Regions from separate parts of the Alcanivorax xiamenensis genome, predicted to be linked through region 2. Evidence: predicted binding sites of a transcription regulator. Region 2 holds the regulator's gene; each other region holds the start of a gene.
The links. The regulator sigma-54, encoded in region 2, starts transcription at its own class of promoters, with help from an activator protein. The targets are predictions, from matches to a motif close to TGGCACNNNNNTTGCTNT.
Positions count from the first base shown of each region.

Region 1: glnA (glutamate--ammonia ligase) is a predicted target of sigma-54. The motif match lies at 1,513-1,530, and genes of this name have one in related genera.
Region 3: A6D6_RS19420 (ANTAR domain-containing response regulator) is a predicted target of sigma-54. The motif match lies at 2,819-2,836, and genes of this name have one in related genera.

Region 1 covers NZ_AQPF01000085.1:679-7,208, reverse strand. The annotation lists gene A6D6_RS21220 (tRNA (5-methylaminomethyl-2-thiouridylate)-methyltransferase) at 72-1,169, shown strand; gene A6D6_RS21215 (sulfurtransferase TusA family protein) at 1,172-1,414, shown strand; gene glnA (glutamate--ammonia ligase) at 1,638-3,044, shown strand; gene A6D6_RS21205 (DUF4124 domain-containing protein) at 3,359-4,069, shown strand; gene glnL (nitrogen regulation protein NR(II)) at 4,239-5,342, shown strand; gene glnG (nitrogen regulation protein NR(I)) at 5,384-6,530, shown strand, end outside.
Region 2 covers NZ_AQPF01000002.1:136,124-143,012, reverse strand. The annotation lists gene ptsN (PTS IIA-like nitrogen regulatory protein PtsN) at 1-402, opposite strand, end outside; gene hpf (ribosome hibernation-promoting factor, HPF/YfiA family) at 411-710, opposite strand; gene A6D6_RS02200 (RNA polymerase factor sigma-54) at 779-2,245, opposite strand; gene lptB (LPS export ABC transporter ATP-binding protein) at 2,581-3,306, opposite strand; gene lptA (lipopolysaccharide transport periplasmic protein LptA) at 3,309-3,962, opposite strand; gene lptC (LPS export ABC transporter periplasmic protein LptC) at 3,937-4,494, opposite strand; gene A6D6_RS02180 (KdsC family phosphatase) at 4,491-4,976, opposite strand; gene A6D6_RS02175 (KpsF/GutQ family sugar-phosphate isomerase) at 4,976-5,944, opposite strand; gene A6D6_RS02170 (calcium/sodium antiporter) at 6,016-6,889, opposite strand, start outside.
Region 3 covers NZ_AQPF01000057.1:8,589-15,477, forward strand. The annotation lists gene metE (5-methyltetrahydropteroyltriglutamate--homocysteine S-methyltransferase) at 1-456, shown strand, start outside; gene A6D6_RS19415 (CmpA/NrtA family ABC transporter substrate-binding protein) at 815-1,963, opposite strand; gene A6D6_RS19420 (ANTAR domain-containing response regulator) at 2,163-2,750, opposite strand; gene A6D6_RS19425 (ABC transporter ATP-binding protein) at 2,914-3,774, opposite strand; gene A6D6_RS19430 (ABC transporter permease) at 3,783-4,784, opposite strand; gene A6D6_RS19435 (CmpA/NrtA family ABC transporter substrate-binding protein) at 4,801-6,129, opposite strand; gene A6D6_RS19440 (DUF5924 family protein) at 6,634-6,889, opposite strand, start outside.

The DNA of each region.
Region 1 (6,530 bases), on a different contig from region 2:
GCGGATAGTGCTACCCGGCCCGGGTTTGCTATACTCGCCGCCCATTTTTTGACCGGCACGCGAGCCGACCTATGACCGAGTCAGCCCCTCGAACGCTGCAACAACCGCTGCAACGACGCGCCATCGCCCTGGTTTCCGGCGGCCTGGACTCCATGCTGGCGGTGAAAGTCATGCAGGAACAAGGCATCCACGTCGAAGGGGTGAATTTCTTCACCGGCTTCTGCGTGGAAGGCCACACTCACGCCATTCGCAAGAAGGACAAGGACAAAAACAAGCGCAATAATGCGCTTTGGGTCGCCGAGCAGCTGGGTATCAAGCTGCATATCGTGGATATTTCGGAGGAGTACAAGGATGTGGTACTCAATCCGAAACACGGCTACGGCGCCAATCTGAATCCCTGCCTGGACTGCAAGATCTTCATGGTCAACAAGGCCTCCCTGATGCTGAACAAGGCACGGGAGCTGGCCGGCGAGAAGGGGTTCGACTTCATCATCACCGGTGAGGTGGTGGGGCAGCGCCCCAAGAGCCAGCGCAAGGAAACCATGCCGATCATCAGCCGCGAATCCGGCGCCGATGACCGCCTGCTGCGTCCGCTCAGCGCCAGGAACCTGCCGGAGACCCTGCCGGAGCGGGAGGGCTGGGTGGATCGCAGCCAATTGCACGACTTCTCCGGCCGTAATCGCAAGCCGCAAATGGCACTGGCCAAGCGCTTTGGCCTGGATGACTTCGCCCAGCCCGCCGGCGGCTGTTGCTTCCTTACCGATGAGTCCTATTCGCGCAAGCTGGCGGATCTGTGGCAAGCCCGTAACGAGCGCCGCTATGAACTGGATGACATCATGCTGCTGAAGGTGGGGCGGCATATCCGTCCGGCGCCGCACTACAAGCTGATCATCAGCCGTGAAGAAGGGGAGAACCGCTTCCTGGAAGGGTATCGGTATCAGTTCACCAGCATCACCACGTCGAGCTGCCCCGGTCCGCTGGCCCTGATCGACGGTGAGCTGGCATCCGATGAGGAACTGCGCCAGGCGGCCGCCATCGTCGCCCGTTATTCCAAGGGGCGAACCGATGACGAGGTGGTGGTGGAAGTGCGCGATCCCAGCGGCGTGGCTCGCCAGTTACCGGTGTGCCCGGCGACGCCGGATCAGGTGCCACAGGAATGGATGGTATAACCATGAGCCATCATGAATTGGACGCCCGCCGGTTGCTGTGTCCGATGCCGGTGATCAAAACCCAGAATCAAGTGAATGCGCTTCAACAAGGCGATACCCTGACGGTGATCTGCACCGATCCGGGGGCGCTCAATGACATTCCCGCCTGGTGCCGGATCAATGGTCATGCGGTGCTGGAGACCCGGGAAGAAGGTCATGAGGTGCGGGTGACGCTTGAGATTGGGGAGCCTTCGATTGCACTGTAATGGTGCGTTCTTGTCATGCATGCACAGTATTGGTGCTTTCATGCCGGGTATGCCGGCCGATTTCGGGGCGTTGCGGCCCGAATGCGCTAAAAAAGGGCTGGCACGTAATTTGCTCACCTATTGGCATGCGGGGCCGAGTGCCCGAGAATAGCGGCTTCGAGTGGTCGGCCCGCCGATACCACTGAATGCCAGACACATACCCGTTCCAGGAGGACGTTCTACAATGTCTGAAAAGACGCTGAAGCTGATCAAAGATAACGACGTGAAGTGGGTCGATCTGCGTTTTACCGATAGCCGGGGTAAGGAGCAGCACGTCACCATTCCGAGTTCGGAAGTGGACGAGGACTTCTTCCAGGACGGCAAGATGTTCGATGGTTCTTCCATCGCTGGCTGGAAAGGTATCAACGAGTCCGACATGATCATGATGCCGGACGACAGTTCCGCGGTGATCGATCCGTTCACCGACGTTACCACCCTGAACCTGCGTTGCACCATCGTCGAGCCCTCCACCATGCAGGGCTACGAGCGCGATCCCCGCTCCGTGGCTCAGCGCGCCGAGGAATATCTGAAGTCCACCGGCATCGCCGACAGCGCCCTGTTCGGTCCGGAGCCGGAATTCTTCGTGTTTGATTCCGTACAATGGAAGTCCGACATGTCCGGCGCCATGTACAACATCTACTCCGAAGAAGCGGCCTGGGTGTCCGCCGATGAGTTCGAGAAGAACAACATCGGTCACCGTCCGGGTGTGAAAGGTGGCTACTTCCCGGTACCGCCGGTGGATTCGCTGCACGACCTGCGTGCCGCCATGTGCGCCGCCATGGAGCAGATGGGTCTGGAAATCGAAGTGCACCACCACGAAGTGGGCACCGCCGGCCAGTGCGAAATCGGTGTTGGCGCCAACACCCTGACCGCCAAGGCGGACGAGGTGCAGATCCTCAAGTACTGTGTCCACAATGTGGCGCACGCCTATGGCAAAACCGCCACCTTCATGCCCAAGCCGCTGATCGGTGACAACGGTTCCGGTATGCACGTGCATGTGTCCCTGGCCAAGGACGGCAAAAACCTGTTTGCCGGTGACAGCTATGCGGGACTGTCCGAGGAAGCGCTGTACTTCATCGGCGGTATCATCAAGCACGCTCGCGCCATCAACGCCTTCACCAACGGTTCCACCAACTCCTACAAGCGTCTGGTACCCGGTTTCGAAGCACCGGTAATGCTGGCCTACTCCGCCCGCAACCGTTCCGCTTCCATCCGGATTCCGTGGGTGAACAGCCCGAAAGCCCGTCGTATCGAGGCGCGCTTCCCGGATCCGTCCGCCAACCCGTACCTGTGCTTCGCGGCGCTGCTGATGGCCGGCCTGGACGGCATCAAGAACAAGATGCACCCGGGCGATGCCATGGACAAGGACTTGTACGATCTGCCGGCCGAGGAAGCTCAGGGCATCCCGACCGTGGCTCATACCCTGACCATGGCTCTGGATTGTCTGGAAGCGGACTACGAGTTCCTGATGGCCGGCGATGTGTTCACCAAGGACATGCTGGACGGCTACATCCAGCTCAAGCGTGAAGAGATCGAGCGTCTGAACATGACTCCGCATCCGGTCGAGTTCGACATGTACTACAGCTGCTAAGAATCCCAAGTTCCCGGCAGTTGCAAGGCCCCGCTCCGGCGGGGCCTTTTTTGTGGTTCATGGCGGCATAACGATTGCTGGCACGGAAGGGGGGCTATGAAGCCGCTGTGGGAAGCTTGCTTGCAAGCGAATGGGTTTCCGGGCCCCAAGATTCGCTTGCAAGCAAGCTTCCCACAGCGGCCTTGTAGTAGTTTCCGAGTTTATGTCTCCAAGGCCCACAAAGGGCGGGGCCCATAGTGTGCCCCAGACCCTTTTATCCCTGTTCCGGTGCGGTCAGAATCAAAGCCATGACTCTTGGGGGAGAGGAGGACCGCATGAAAACCACAACCGTTCTGTTGATCACTTTGCTTGGCGTCTGCGCCGCTGTCTGGGTGCGGGCCGGCGATGTGTCGGAAACAGGGGGCGCGATGATCTTTCGTAGTGTCGATGAGCACGGCAACGTGACGTTCACTGACTCGCCGCCGAAGGGACGCGACGCGGAGGCGGTACGCATTGGCCCGACCAATACCGTGCCAGGGCCGCGACAGGAACGGCCGCCGGCCGAGCCGCCGGAGTCGTCGCTGCCGGTTTTCGAGGGCTACCAGCGTCTGGCGATTGTTTCCCCGCGGCCGAACGCCACGGTGCGCAATCCGGAGGGGCCGATCAGCGTGGAAGTAGCGCTGGAGCCGGCGCTTCAGGCCGGGCACCGGCTTGAGGTTCTGGACAATGGCGAACCTTTGGCTGGAACCGCGCTGAGGGATCCGGAGCGGGGCAGTCATGTGCTGGTGGCGCGAGTGCTGGACCAGGAGGGCAAGGAGATCAAACGCTCCGCCACGGTCACGGTGCATGTGCATCGCACCAGCCGATTGCAAAGCGGTCAGGCACCGGCACCCAGTGGACGGGCCGGGATCGGGCAGGCTGCCCAGCGAGGGGGCGCCGCCAGCCCCGGGACCGGCAGTGCTCGCGGAAGTGGCGCGAAGACCGGTTCTCCGGCCTCCGTGGGCCAGCCTGCCAGCCGTGCTCAAACCGTCAAGCCCGATTCCTGACCCTCTTTCCATGATTCGCACCAAATCGGTGCATCCCTTCCGCGTAGTGATTACACTGATTTTGGCCGCCTGGCCTTTTTGACGCCCTTCAGCGGTGCCCGGTATGCCTCATTCCGGCGGTTCTGACGGGTGGCCTGATAATTGCTTGTGCCCCGTTATGGGCCGAATCATGAAGACCGAGAAGGTAATGCACAAACGCTTGCTGGATCACCTGCGTACCGCGGTGATGCTGCTGGATGATGAGCTGCGGGTTTGTTATCTCAACCCGGCGGCGGAGATTCTGTTGTCCACCAGTGCCAGCCGGATCATCGGCCAACTGCTGCCGGACTATTTCCATGATGATGGCAATGCCCGCGACGCACTAAAGCAGTGCATCGAGGACGGTAACCCCTTTACCCGCCGGGAGGCGAAGCTGGATGTGACTCCCGGGGTGCAGGTAACGGTGGACTACAGTATTACGCCGTTACAGGAACCCGGTTATCCGATGGCGCTGCTGGTGGAAATGCAGGGGCTCGACCGCATGCTCAAAATCAGCCGCGAGGAGGCTCTGGTGCACGCGCATCAGGCCACCCGCGCGTTGGTGCGGGGCGTGGCGCACGAAATCAAAAATCCGCTGGGTGGGATCCGCGGCGCCGCGCAACTGCTGGAGCGTGCTTTGCCCAGCCCGGATCTGGCTGAGTACACACGGGTAATCATCGACGAGGCGGATCGCCTGCGTTCAGTGGCGGATCGCATGCTCGGGCCGCGCAAACCGCCGGCGTTCGCCGACGTGAACGTGCACGAATGTCTGGAGCATGTGCGTCAACTGTTGCTGGCGGAATACCCTCAGGGGGTGCGCATCCTGCGCGACTACGATGTCAGTCTGCCGGACATCCCCGCCGACCGTGATCAACTGATCCAGGTGCTGCTCAATCTGATGCGCAACGCGATTCAGGCGTTGTTGGAATCCGGCACCGAGGGCGCCCAGGTCCTTTTGCGCACCCGGGTATTGCGGCAATTCACCATCGGTTCCACCCGCCACCGTCTGGTGCTGCGGGTGGACATTGAAGATAACGGCCCGGGGATTCCCGAAGAGTTAAGGGAAACCCTTTTTTATCCCATGGTCAGCGGTCGAGCCAATGGCTCCGGCCTGGGTTTGTCCATTGCCCAATCCATCATCAGCCAGCACCAGGGGTTGATCGAATGCGACAGCGAACCGGGCCGGACCCTGTTCAGTTTGCTGCTGCCCATGGAGTTACCGGAAGCGAACTTCGCCACCTCGGATTCGGCCTGACAGGCCGGCCGGTGGCCCGATGATGTAGGGAGAGCACAGGCATGACCTCGACCATATGGGTGATTGACGATGACCGTTCCATCCGCTGGGTGCTGGAGAAAGCGCTCAGCCAGGAAGGGTTTCAACTGGCCTGTTTCGAGGATGCGGATGAGGCCCTGAATACCCTGGAAGAAGGTGCCAGGGAGCCGGATGTGCTGATTTCCGACGTGCGCATGCCCGGTACCGACGGGCTGCGCATGCTGAAGATTCTGCAGCGCAAGCACCCGGATCTGCCCGTTATCATCATGACCGCGCACTCGGATCTGGACTCGGCGGTGGCCTCCTATCAGGGCGGCGCATTCGAATATCTGCCCAAACCGTTCGATGTGGACGAGGCGGTGGCTTTGGTGAAACGGGCCATCAAGCACCGTCAGGAAGCCCAGGGCGAAGCGGTGGTGGCCAACGAGGAAACCCCCACCGAGATCATCGGAGAAGCGCCGGCCATGCAGGAGGTGTTTCGCGCCATCGGGCGGCTCAGCCACTCCAATGTCACCGTGCTGATCAACGGCCAGTCGGGCACGGGTAAGGAGTTGGTGGCGCGGGCGCTACACCGTCATTCCATGCGCCGGGAAAAGCCGTTCGTGGCGCTGAACATGGCGGCGATCCCCAAGGACTTGATCGAATCCGAGTTGTTCGGCCATGAAAAAGGCGCGTTCACCGGCGCCAATGCCCAGCGGGTCGGCCGCTTCGAGCAATCCAATGGCGGCACCCTGTTTCTGGATGAGATCGGTGATATGCCGCTGGAGGCCCAGACGCGACTGTTGCGGGTGCTGCAGGAAAACGAGTTCTACCGGGTCGGCGGTACCACGCCGATTCATGTGGATGTGCGTATCATCGCCGCCACCCACCAGGATCTGGAACGGTTGGTGCGCGAGGGCGATTTCCGCGAAGACCTGTTCCACCGTCTCAATGTTATTCGCATCCATATCCCGAAACTGGCGGAGCGTCGGGAAGACATACCGCAACTGGCCGGGTATTTCCTGCAACGGGCCGCCAGCGAGCTGGGCGTGGAGCCCAAGGTACTGCACAAGGACACCGAAAAGTACCTGGCGGCATTGCCCTGGCAAGGTAATGTGCGTCAACTGGAGAACACCTGCCGTTGGCTGACGGTGATGGCCTCCGGCCGGGAGGTGCTGGTGGACGACCTGC
Region 2 (6,889 bases):
GCGCAGTTCACGCCGATAATCCTCGTCGTTGAACAGGTTGGCCAGGTGGCTCAGGGTCTTGAGGTGCTGCTCGGGATTTTGTTCAGGCACCAGCAGAACGAACACCAGATCCACCGGTCGGCCGTCCACGGCATCGAAGTCCACCGGTTCGGCCAGTTTCAGCAGCAGGCCCACCGCCTGCTCGCAGCGTCCGAGTCGGCAGTGGGGAATGGCGATACCTTCACCGATACCGGTGGAGCCCAGGCGCTCCCGGGCCACCAGTGCATCGAACACCTCCTGGGCTCCGAGGTCGCCGCAACTGGCCGCGGCCAGTTCGGCAACCTGATCCAGAAGACGTTTTTTGCTACCCACCTCGATACCGTTATGGGTGCGGTCCTCGGTGAGGAGTTCTCGTACTCGCATAGATCCGCTTAGTGACCGTGCTTGCGGCTCACGGTCTTCTCCTTGTGTTTGAGAATCTGACGATCCAGCTTGCTGGTCAGGGCATCAATAGCCGCGTACATGTCACCAGCCTCGGCGGTGGCGAAGACTTCGGCGCCGGAAATGTGGATGGTGGATTCCGCCTTGTGGGTCTTCGGCTCCGGAGACAGAATCACCTGAATACTGGTGATCTGGTCGAAGTGCCGTTCCAACTTGGAAAACTTGTCGTCCACATAGTCACGAAGGGCTTCGGTGATATCCAGGTGATGGCCACTGATGTTGATTTGCATAGCTGGCTCCTTTGCCTCGTTATTTAACCCTGGCCCCAGGCCCGGGTTACAAGCCGTTTCCCGCGTCGTCAAACCAGGCGTTTGCGAGCGCTGGAAGACGGGATTCGCATCGCCTCTCGATACTTGGCGACGGTCCGGCGCGCCACCTTGATCCCTTGCTCATTAAGCAAACTGGCCAGCTTATTGTCGCTGAGCGGCTTGCGAGGGTTCTCGGCGGCGACCAGCTTCTTAATGATGGCACGAATGGCGGTGGAAGAACATTCACCGCCGCCTTCCGTGTCCACGTGACTGGAAAAGAAATATTTAAGCTCGAACACCCCGCGGGGGGTGAGCATGAACTTCTGATTGGTGACCCGGCTGATGGTGGATTCGTGCATTTCCACCGCCTCGGCGATATCGGCCAGCACCAGCGGTTTCATGGCTTCCTCGCCATAGTGGAAGAAGTCCTGCTGCACCTCGACGATGCGGCGCGCCACCTTCAGCAAAGTGTCGTTACGGCTCTGCAGGCTTTTCAGGAACCAGCGTGCCTCCTGCATGCAGTTGCGCAGGTACTGGCCGTCCTCGCCCTCGGTGCGGCGGGCCAGACGGGCGTATTGGGCGTTCAGGTTGACCTTGGGCAGTACCTCCTCGTTCAGTTCCACCCGCCAGCCGCCACGGAAAGGGCGCACCACCACGTCGGGCACCGCGTATTCCGCCACTTCGCCGCCGATGTGTTCGCCCGGGGCGGGGTCCAGGGTGCGCAGCAGCGCCAGGGCATCGAGGAGTTCGCCTTCCGTCACCCCCATGGCCCGGCGTAGCCCGGCATAGTCGTGCTTCTCCAATAGCGTGAGGTGCTCAAGCAGGGCAGTGGCGGTGTCCAGGTGTGGCGTGTCGGCGGCCTGCTGTCGCAGTTGCACGCCCAGGCACTCGGCCAGGTCACGGCAGGCCACACCGACCGGGTCGAATTGTTGCAGCCGATGCAGGACCGCCACCACTTCGTCTTCCTCCACCGGATCATCGGCGTCGGCGATTTGCCGCTCGGCGGTGCCGATCACATCATCCAGGGGCAGGGACAGGTAGCCGCGGTGGTCGAGGGCGTCGATGAGGATACCGGCGATGACGCGGTCCCGGTCGCTCATCGGGCTGAGATTGAGTTGCCAGAGCAGATGGTCCTGCAGGGTGACCGGAGCGACGTGGCGCTGCTGCCAGGCGTCGGCGTCATCGTCTTCGCCGCTGCCCGAGCCGGAACCGGACTGCCCCACATAGAGGTCGTCCCATTCGCTGTCGCTCTCCACCGGCCCTTCCACCAGATCGTCCAGGGCCTGGTCCCGTTCGAGGTCCATTTCCTCCGCTTCCCAATCCTCGTCGGCGGGGGAGTCATCCTCGGTATAGGTTTCGCCTCCCTCCTCGAGTTCCAGCAGGGGGTTGGTTTCCACGGCCTGCTGGATTTCCTGGCGCAGGTCCAGCGTCGACAGCTGCAGCAAGCGAATCGCCTGTTGCAGCTGCGGCGTCATGGTGAGTTGCTGGCCGATCTGGAGTTGTAGACTCGGTTTCATACTGCCTTGGTGGTCTGGTGAATCGCCAAGGCGGCAGAATAGCAGCGTCTTTCAACGCTTAGCAATCCATTTAAGCAATATGTATGCCAATGTTGAAATTGCAATTGAAAAAGAGTAAGGAGAATCGTGGTTCCTTCCAGTATGAAGAGAGTCACTGGTGTCCCGCGATTGTGGGGGCGGCCGCCATGGATGGCGGCTCCAAATGCCGGGTGTTGCCGGAGGGCGATGCCGGATCAAGTCCGGCATGACATTTTCAGGTCTTGGACTTGGCGTGCCAGCGTGTTGCGTGTAAGCGTGCCAGCAATTTATGGGGCGCCAGCGGTTCTCCTGATAAGTCAAAGCCGGAAGTCCGCACCCAGATAGACGTCGCGGACCTGCTGGTTGCCGAGGATGGTCTGGGAATCGCCCTCGGCGATGATGTGGCCGGCGCTGCAGATATAGGCGGTATCACAGATATCCAGCGTTTCGCGCACGTTGTGGTCGGTGATCAGCACGCCGATGCCGCGATCCTTGAGGTGGCGGATAATGCCCTTGATGTCATTCACCGAGATCGGGTCCACCCCGGCGAACGGCTCATCCAGCAAAATGAACGCCGGGTCCGTGGCCAGGCCACGGGCGATTTCCGCCCGCCGCCGCTCACCGCCGGACAGGCTCATGCCCATGCTGTCGCGGATATGGGTAATGTGAAATTCCTCGAGCAGGTTGTTCAGTTCCTGCTCGCGCTCGGTTTTGCTCAGTTCCTTGCGGGTTTCGAGGATCGCCATGATGTTCTGCTCGACGGTCAGGCGGCGGAAGATGCTCGCCTCCTGGGGCAGATAGCCGATGCCACGCTTGGCGCGTCCGTGCATGGGCAGGTGGGTGATGTCCTCACCATTGATCTCGATGCGCCCGGCGTCCGCTTCCACCAGCCCGACGATCATATAGAAACAGGTAGTCTTGCCGGCACCGTTTGGGCCCAGCAGGCCGACGATCTGGCCCGCTTCCACCTCCAGGGAGACGTCCTCGATGACCCGGCGCCCCTTGTAGCTTTTGGCCAGTTGGCGGGCATTCAGTTTCGCCATGGTCAGGGGCTCTCCGTGTTGCTGGGGGGGCTCGCCGGCGTGGAGGCCGGGGTTTCGCTGGTGGGCGATTGGGTATTGTCATCGCCCTGATCCTGGCCGGTCTGCTTGCTTTGCGACGTTTCGTCGTCGCCATTCTGTGCCTGGGAGGCGTTCGTGGCCGGAATCACCAGCCGCACCCGTTTGTCGCCCTCGCTGCTGGCGTCCATGCGCCGGGAGTTGAGGTCGTATTCCACCCGTGCGCCCTCGAAGGTATTGCCCTGATGCTGCACATAGGCGTTGCCAGTGAGGATCAGGCGGCGGCGTTTGAGGTCGTAAACCAGCTTGTCGGCGTGGGCGTTCAGGTCCTTGCCTTCGCGCATGCGCACTGGACTGCCGGTGGCTTCCACTCGCACCAGTTGCTCATTCTCGGTGAACAGGCGCAAGACGTCGGCGTTGAGTTTGCGGTTGCCCTGAATCAGTTCGGCGTCGCCCCGGTATACGCCAGTGCCGGCGTCCCGTTCGAACACGGCCTGGTTGGCACTGACCTCCACCGGGCCTTCGGCGCCGGACTGGGCCACGGCCAGTGCCGGGACCAGGAGGGCGGCGGCCATGACCACGCGCAGGCGGCGCAGTGGGCCGTGCACCGGACCGTTAGGGCTTGGGTCCTTTGAATTCACTTACTACTCCTTGCTTGAGAGTCATGCGCCCGGTATCCAGATCCGCGTCCATGCTGCCCGCCCGGGTGCTGCCTTCGCTGTGTCGCATGGTGACGGTGTCCGGGGCGGAAACCTGGCGATCGCGGCTCAGGTAGTGCAGCTCCCGGGTGTCGAGGGTGACGCCGTTGTTCTTGCTGACCGCCTCGACATTGTTTTCGAACACGATCAGGTCACCGTTGTCGCGTACTTCACCATTGTCCGCCTGGATGGTCCACTGGTTGTTGCCGTTGTTCAGACTCAGGTCCGGGCCGGTGAGCAGCGTCAGCGCTTCACGTTCGTATTGTTCCAGGTTGTCGGCGAGAAGCCGGTATTCCACCTCGCCGCTGTCGCGATTGAACTGGCGGGCAACGATGTTTTCGGCGGTGATGGCCGGCGCGCTGAGGAACGCTTCGTTGTCGCCCTCCAGCGGGTTGCCCCACTCATGCAGCGTCATCATCACGATCAATCCCAGCAGAATGACGCCGCTGGCGCTGAGCAGGCCGGGCCGTCTCACTGCCCCTCCCGCAGTCGCAGCAGGCTGTCACACACTTCCCGCACCGCCCCTTCGCCACCACGGGCTTCGGTGCGGGCCACCGCGTGGGCGTTGGCCGGGGCGAAGCCCAGTCCGGCCCATTCCAGTGCCGGCACGTCGGGTTCATCGTCGCCCATGTAACCGATCTCGGCGGCGCTCAGGCCGAGCTGTTGTGCCAGCGCGGACAGGGCCACGCCTTTGTCCTCGCGGCCCTGGATCACGTGCTTGATGCCCAGGTCCCGGGCGCGGCGGGCCACCATGGCGGAGTCGCGGCCGGTGATGATGGCCAGGGTCACGCCACTGGCCGCCAGTTTTTTCAGCCCATGGCCATCCAGGGTGCTGAAGGTTTTCAGTATCTCGCCATCCGGACCGTAATAGAGGCGGCCATCGGTCATCACGCCATCCACGTCGAAAGCCATCAGGCGCAGGCGCAGAGCCTGTTCCGGTTTTACCCCGAGCGTCATTACATTACCCCCGCGCGCAGCAGATCCTGGGTGTTGAGTGCGCCGATCGGACGCTGCTGGTCATCACAAATGATCAGACCGTTCACCTTGCGCGTCTCCATCAGTTGCAATGCCTCCGCCGCCAGACGGCCAGGCTGGATGGTGACCGGGCGTGGTGACATGACGTCGCGAATGCCGGCGACACGGACATCGACGCCTTTCTCCAGAGTGCGGCGCAGATCGCCATCGGTAAAGATGCCAATCAGTTTGCCGTCGTCGTTCACCACCGTGGTCATGCCCAGGCCCTTGCGGGTCATTTCCAGCAGCGCATCGGTCAGTGGGGTGCTGGCGTTGACCACCGGCAACTGTTCCTCGCCGTGCATGACATCGTCCACTTTGAGCAGCAACCGGCGTCCCAGGCTGCCGCCGGGATGGCTGAGGGCGAAATCCTCCGGGGTGAACCCGCGCGCCTCCAGCAGCGCTATGGCCAGGGCATCGCCCATGGCAAGAGCGGCGGTGGTGGAGGAGGTGGGCGCCAGATTGTGCGGGCAGGCCTCTTCCTTAACCGCCACGTTCAAATGAACATCGGATAACTGGGCCAGGGAGGATTCCGGGCGGCCGGTCATGCTGATCAGCCCGCTGCCTTTGCGCTTGATCACCGGGATGATGGTCAGCACTTCCTGGGTCTCGCCGGAGTTGGAGAGTGCCAGCACCACGTCTTCACTGGTGATCATGCCCAGATCGCCATGGGATGCTTCGCCCGGATGCACGAAAAACGACGGGCTGCCAGTGCTGGCCAGGGTGGCCGCCAGCTTGGTGCCGATATGGCCACTTTTGCCCATGCCGGTGACGATGATGCGACCGGTGCAGGCGAGCAGGCGCTCGCAGGCGTTTTCGAAATCCTTATCCACGCGCGCACTGAGCGCGGCCACCGCCTGGGCTTCCTCGTCCAGTACACGGCGCGCGGTGGCGATGAAGTTGTAAGGCATGGAATCTCCCTTCACGGTCGCGGCCCGGTCCGCTGCCAGGATTTGTCGGCGGAGCCTGATGAAGCCGCCGATTATACACCGGCATCCATCAGGCTGCGCCAGAGCACCGTCAAATAGACCGCGTATCCGCCGAACAGTGCCAGACCGGTGCCACGCCCCAGAGGGCGGCGCACCGCCAGCGCCATGCCGAAGGTCATGATCAGGGTCAGCAGTACCAGTGTCGTGTAGTCGCGATCCAGCAGAGCGGGATCGGCCAGTGCGCCGGGGCCAAGCAGGGCGGGCATCGGCAGTACCATCAGCAAATTGAGAATGTTGGAGCCGAGCACATTGCCCAGGGCCAGATCGCCGTGCCCGCGACGGGTGGCCGCCAGGCAGGTGGCCAGTTCCGGCAGGCTGGTGCCAAGCGCCACCAGGGTCAGGCCGATCAGGGCTTCGCCGACATCCATCTGCCGGGCTACTTCCGTGGCGCCCCAGACCAGTGTCCGGGCGCTGATCAGAAGCAGCACCAAACCACCAAGAAACAGCAGCAAGTCGTGACGCCGGCTCCGATCCCGTTGTGACGGTGGCGGCTGTGGTGGTGATGTTTTGCGGTGCCACGTTATCAGTGCCAGCGTCGCCAGGCCAAGGAGCAGGACCACGCCGTCGGTGCGGGTCAGGTGGCCGTCGATCAGCACCACTCCGGCCAGGGCCGTGACCAGCAAGCAAGCGCTCAGCACCTGCCGGCGGCTGTGGTCGGGGCAGGGCACGGGGCGCCACAGCAGAGTCAGTGCGAGCACCAGTCCCAGATTGGCGATGTTTGAACCCAGCGCATTGGCCACGCCAAGGGCGGAACTTCCGCTCAGGGCGGCGGTGGCGGAGACCAGGACTTCCGGCGCCGAGGTGCCGAAGGCGACCAGCGTCAGACCCACCAGTGCCCGGGACAGCCCGAAAGCCTGGGCCAGGCCG
Region 3 (6,889 bases), on a different contig from region 2:
CTGCGCGAAGGCCTGCCGCTGCGCCAGGGGGAATGGCAGGCCTATCTGGACTGGGCGGTGGACTGCTTCCGTCTGGCCACCGTCGGTGTGGACGATGACACCCAGATCCATACCCACATGTGCTATTCCGAGTTCAACGACATCATCGAGGCGATCGCCGCGCTGGACGCGGACGTGATCACCATCGAGACCTCCCGCTCCAACATGGAGCTGCTGGACGCGTTCCGCGACTTCCAATACCCCAACGACATCGGTCCGGGGGTGTATGATATCCACTCCCCCAACGAACCGGACGTGGCCTGGATGGTCGGCTTGATGGAAAAAGCCGCCGAGCGGCTGCCGAAGGAACGCTTGTGGGTCAACCCGGATTGCGGCCTGAAAACCCGCAAGTGGGAGGAAACCCAGGGCGCCCTGGCCAACATGGTGGCCGCCGCCAAACAACTACGCACGGGGTAAAAACGGTCCATGGCGGCTTAGCGGGAGCCGTCATCCTCCATCAGGGACAGCGGAGCCGCGTTACGCCTTTGCGGGAACACCGTGAAGCAGAGTCCCGCAAAGGCGTAACGCGGCTCCGCTTCGAGTGAATCGCCGCTTTCCGAGCCTCAACAACGACGGACCTTTCAGGAAAGGTATTCGCTGCCAAGGCAGCTCCCACGGCGGCTTCGTAGCTCCTGCTGTGGGAAGATGTCCGGGCGGCGCTCCGCTTGGCGGCGAATCGGCGTTATTGCGTGTAAGCAGACTGTTTCGCAGCTGCCCGACAGTCGTACTCCGCTGCCCTTGATGGAGGGTAATCCGATCCCGATTGTCGCCTCACTCACTCCACCTGCAACAACCGGTCCGGCCCCAGTTCCACCGGGGCCAGATCGCCGGGTAACCGCCATTGGCCGGCATGCCGTTCCGCCGGCTTGTGGTCCACCTCCGGCAGGTTGGTCAGATCACGCACCGCGTCCCGATACAGGTCGGTGCGGTAGCATTGCGCGGCGAAAGTGCTTTTCTCCTCGATGCGGCCTTGCCGCCATCGCTGCATCTCCCCAAGCAGAAACTCCGCGTCCGAACGCCACGGGAAATTGGCTTGATAGGCGGAAAACACGTGAAAATGATGACGCGGGAACGGCTGGCCGGTGAGCCCGCCGGGCAAGCGCTGGGAAAACGGCGCGCCGATCACTTCCGCCGGCAGGCCCAGCCAGGCCGGATGCGCCAGCCACTCCAGACACGCCTGCAGATGTTCATCGGCATGGGTCGCCGCCCGATACAGGGCGCGCAGAAGAGCACGATGGGTATCCGGATGGGCCGCCGCCCACTCACGGGTCACCGCCAGCACTTTTTCCGGCGCGTTTTCCCAGATCTGGTAGCCGGACAGAAGGCAATGTCCGGCGCCGGTAAGCGCCGCCAGACTGTTCCAGGGTTCGCCCACACAGAAACCGTCGATGTGACCGAGCCGTAAATGATCCACCATTTGCGACGGCGGCAGCACCACCAGTTTGACGTCGTGGTCCGGATCGAGCCCCGCCACCGCCAGCCAGTGGCGCAGCTGATAAGCGTGGCAGGAAAAAGGAAACACCACCGCCAGTACCAGCGGCGCGTCACCGGCGCTGGCACGGGCCGCCACCAGCTTGTTCAGCGCCGCCGCCATGTCCTGGGGCGAAGGCCCGGATGCCAACGCGCACAGACCGTGATACAGCATCGGCGACACGGTCACGCCATTACCGTTGACGCCCATGGAGAAGGCGGTGGCCAACGGCTTCTTGATGCAACCCAGGCCGAGGGAGGTGCCCAGTAACATGGGAGCCAGCATCGGCGCCGCGTTCACCTGCCCCACCAGCAAACGGTCGCGCAAGCTGGCCCAGCTCCATTCCGGTTGCAGTTCCACGTCCAGACCTTCGTCGGCGAAATAACCGGCTTGCTGGGCCACCACCAACGGCAGGCTGTCGGTGAGCGGCATATAGCCGATGCGGAGTTTCATGGCGCTTGCTCCGCAAGTGCCGCCAGACGCCGGACGCTGGATGCCGGACGCTCTGAACGCGCCGCCTCTTCCCTACATAGGAATACTGGCAACGGCCAGACTCCGATCGAACTGTATCGCACTTCAAACAAAGTCATTCTCCTTGTGGGCCTGCGATTTTCGTGGCCGGCGTCAAGCGTCCAGCGTCCGGCGCCTTTCATCACCCCTGGGCTTTCAACAAATCGGCGTAATCCAGCACCGAACGGGCAACCTGTATCAGCGGTTGCCCGGTATTCATGGCCTGACGGCGCAGCATGGCGTAGGCGTCCTGTTCATTGAGGCGACGCCGTTGCATCAACAAACCCTTGGCGCGCTCGATCAGCTTGCGTTCCTCCAGCGCCTCACGAGTCCGTTCCAGTTCTTCTCTCAAGGCCTGATATTCACGGAAGCGAGCGGTGGCCACGCGCATCACGCTGCGCACCCGGGACAGATCGGTCTCCCCCGCCACGTAGGCACTGACCCCGGCGCGCAACGCGGCGACAATCAGCGCCTCATCGTCCTGGCCACAGAACATGACGATCGGGCGTGGCATATCGCGTTGCACCAACGCCATGCTCTCCAGCGTGTCCCGGTCCGGTGCGTTCATATCGACGATCACCATGTCGGGATTGCAGGCCATCACCTTTTGAGACAGACCGGCGGCGCTGGTGAGCCGGCACAGAATGACATGGCCCTCGTCTTCCAGCGCCCGCTCAAGCATGGCCGCCCGTGGCGGCTGGTCATCCACCAGCATGATCTTCAATGGCATCGGCTCGTCGGCATCCCTGGTTGGTGTAAAGCCCATGGTCAGGCGCGGCTTTCCTCGTCTTCCTCAGGGAAGCAACCGCTATGCCAAAGACCATCAGCGCCGGTTTCCGTGGTCGGCCCCACGCCGAGGCGGGCGCCAGGCACCATTGCGGTGCACGATCCGCTCATCCTCTGCCCCGTGGTGGCGCATCGGTGCCGGTGAGACAGGAGGGCGCGGGCTCTTGCCGGCCGGGCAGCGGCGTCACCTTGCGCTGCTTCTCATACAAGAAGCGCAGCACTTTTTGCCGGCAGCGGTGGTAGCCAGGATCGTCGGCCAGCGCCACCCGGTCGCGGGGCCTCGGTAATGTCACCGGCAGCACTTCGCCAATGGTGGCGGACGGGCCATTGCTCATCATCACGATGCGATCGGACAACAACACCGCCTCGTCCACATCATGGGTAATCATGATCACGGTGGTGCCCAGTTGCGCGTGAATGGCCATCAGCGAATCCTGCAGATGGGCGCGGGTGAGCGCGTCCAGTGCTCCGAAGGGTTCATCCATGAGCAACACACGCGGCTGCATCGCCAATGCCCGGGCAATGCCCACCCGCTGCTTCATGCCACCGGAAATCTCCCGCGGCGTCTTGCCCATGGCATGCCCCATGTGCACCAGCTCCAGGTTATGCGCCACCCAGTCACGCATTTCCTTTTTGCTCTTTTGTTTTCGGAACACCTGCCGCACCGCCAGTTCCACGTTTTCGAAGGCCGTCAGCCACGGCAGCAGCGAGTGATTCTGGAATACCACCGCCCGCTCCGGGCCGGGCTCGCCGACTTCCCGGCGGTCCAGAATCACACCGCCGTCGGTGGCACGCAGCAGCCCGGCGACAATATTCAGCACGGTGGATTTGCCACAGCCGGAGTGCCCGATCAGCGACACGAATTCGCCGGCGGCGATTTTCAGATTCACGTCCTTCAGAGCCTCGAAACGCCCCGTTGGTGTATCGAAGGCCATGCCCACGTTGGACAATTCCAATAACGCTGTCATACCTCCCCCTAACGCCGCGCGGCGCTCTTGTCCCAAACCAGAAATCGCTGCAACGCCAGCATCAGCCGGTCCAGTAGAAAGCCGATCAGACCGATCACCAGCACCGCCACCATGATGCGGCCCAGGGACTGGGAACTGCCGTTCTGGAATTCATCCCAGACGAATTTTCCCAACCCTGGGTTCTGCGCCAGCATTTCCGCCGCGATCAGCACCATCCAGGCCACCCCGAGGCTCAAACGCAGGCCGGTGAACATCATCGGCAACGCCGAAGGCAACACGATGCGCCGAACATGCTCGAAGGCGTTGAGGCGCAAGACCCGTGACACGTTGATCAGATCACTGCTCACCGAGGTCACCCCCACCGCGGTGTTCAACAAGGTGGGCCACAGACAGCAGAGCGTGACGGTGAACATGGAGTTGAGAAACGACTTGGCGATCCACGGATCGCCGCTGGTATAAACCGCGCTGACCACCATGGTCACCAACGGCAACCAGGCCAGTGGCGACACCGGTTTGAAAATCTGGATCAACGGATTCACCGCCGCGTGCAGGCCGGCACTCAGCCCGACCACGATCCCCAACGGTATCGCCAGCGCCGAGGCCAGCAGAAAACCGCTCATCACGGTAATCAGGCTGGTGCCGATCTGGTCGAAAAAGGTGGGCGCGCCGGTGTAGTCCCGACGCACCGGTTGCCAATCGGGCTGCTGTGCCAGGCGTGTCTCGATGTATTTCTCCTGACGCTCATGGAAAGCCACCTCCCGCTGACGCGCTTCACGATGCTCCTGATAGAGCGCCTGGGTCTGCTCCCAGACGGTGGCGGGGCCGGGGAATTGTCCCAGCGAGGTTTGAATATTCCGCGCCGCCCAATGCCACAGCAGTAAAAACAACAGGATTCCCAGCAACGGCCAGACCAGTTGCCGCAGGACGGCTTGCTGTTGCGCTGGCCCGGCCTTGCCGCGCATCAGATCGCGACAGGACGCCAGCCAGTCCGGCAGTGTCATTGTTACCATGAAGCCTCCTCGCCGCTCAGAGACGGTCGCCTTCTTTCAAGCCGATGGGGAATTGGTCCAGATAGGTATTCGGGTGACGGCCGTCATAGGTAATGCCGTCGATGAACTCGCTTTGCGGCGGTTTGAAACCGTCCTCGCTGTCGAAGTCGGGAAAGTCATCCGCGCTCATCTTGCCTTCTTCGATCAGTGCCTCGGCGGCGGCGACGTAGACATCGGGCCGATACACTTTGCGCGCGGTTTCCAGATACCAACTGTCCGGTTTGCTTTCGCTGATCTGCCCCCAGCGGCGCATTTGCGTCAAATACCAGATGGCATCGGAGTAGTACGGGTAGGTGGCGTTATGGCGGAAGAATACGTTGAAATCCGGCACCGGCCGGGCGTCGCCTTTCTCATACTCGAAGGTGCCGGTCATGGAATTGGCGATCACCTCCTCGTCGGCGCCGACGTAGTTGGGACGAGCAAGGATTTTCACCGCCTCGGCACGATTGGCGTTATCGTTTTCGTCCAGCCATTTGGCGGCGCGAATCAGCGCCTTGACCACGCGGATATGGGTGTTGGGGTAGTGATCCGCCCACGCCTTGCTGACACCGAACACCTTTTCCGGATTGTTTTTCCAGATTTCGTAGTCGGTGATCACCGGCACGCCGATGCCCTTGAACACCGCTTGCTGGTTCCAGGGCTCGCCCACGCAATACCCGTGAATGGTGCCCGCCTCCAGGGTCGCCGGCATTTGCGGCGGTGGCGTTACCGACAGCAACACATCCGCCTGCAACTGGCCGCTGGTATCGCCTTTGTGCGGCGCATAGAAGCCGGGATTCAATCCGCCCGCGGCAAGCCAGTAACGCAACTCGTAGTTGTGTGTGGACACGGGAAATACCATGCCCATGCGGAACGCCTTGCCTTCCTTGCGGTAGGCTTCCACCACCGGTTTCAGAGTGTCCGCCTTGATCGGATGCACCGGTTTGCCGTCCCGCTCCGGAATCGACGCCTTCATCGCCCGCCAGACCTCATTGGAAACGGTAATACCGTTACCGTTCAGATCCATGCTGAACGCGGTGATGATATGAGCCTGGGTGCCATAACCAATAGTGGCGCCCAAGGGCTGTCCGGCCAGCATATGGGCGCCGTCCAGCTGCCCGTCGATGACCCGGTCCAGCAGCACTTTCCAGTTGGCCTGGGCTTCCAGCGTCACGAACAGCCCTTCTTCCTCGAAGTAGCCTTTCTCGTAGGCCACCGCCAGTGGCGCCATGTCGGTCAATTTTATGAAGCCGAATTTCAGTTCCGCCTTCTCCGGCCAGCCCACGGTCTCGGCCAGGGCCGGCATCGCCACCAGCCCCATCAGCATCGCCAGCCGGCGGCACCACCGTTGAATTCCCATCATGCGTCACACCCCTTCCGTACTTCGAATTGCCCGACCTTAAAAATGGACGGTGGCCATAAAAAAAGCGCCCGAGAACGATCGGCGGATACCACCGAACGTTCTTGAGCGCCTTTGCTCGTGATCGCGCCACCGCCATTGGTGGCACTCTCACTGGTTTGTCATTCCGGGCTAGACAGGAGCAAACCCTGTGCCAAAAGGGAAAAACCTTTCAGCTCAGCCAGTTAGCAGGGCAAGGGGGAAAAACCGGAGAACACGGACGTAACCAAAACAGGGAAGACGCACCAATTCGGCGCCGATTCGGCGTGCCGATTCAGGGCAGGATTCTCCGACAGGCTGGGCCCGAAGCCGATTCGCGGGCTTTGGAGACATAAACTTGCCACGGTATTCGCTGCCAAGGCAGCTTCCCACAGCGGCTCCGTAATCCCCCTCTGTGGGAAGCTGCCTTGGCAGCGAAGAGGCCTGCCGGTATCAGGGCGTCACATCGAAACGCAGAACGCCAATCACCTGCCCTCTGCCGGTCCGCACTTCCACTCGCCAGCGGCCTTCGGCGTGATCCGGGAAATGCCGTTTGTGGGACCAGGTGCGATAGCCTTCCTGGCGGCCGCCGGTGAGTTCCAGGCCGATCCGGTCCACCAGTTGGCCATCGTGGTACCAGTAATGATCGACCGGCTGCCCCAGTCCCAGCGGGGCGCGGATCGCGGTATAGGCGAACAGCCCACCGCTC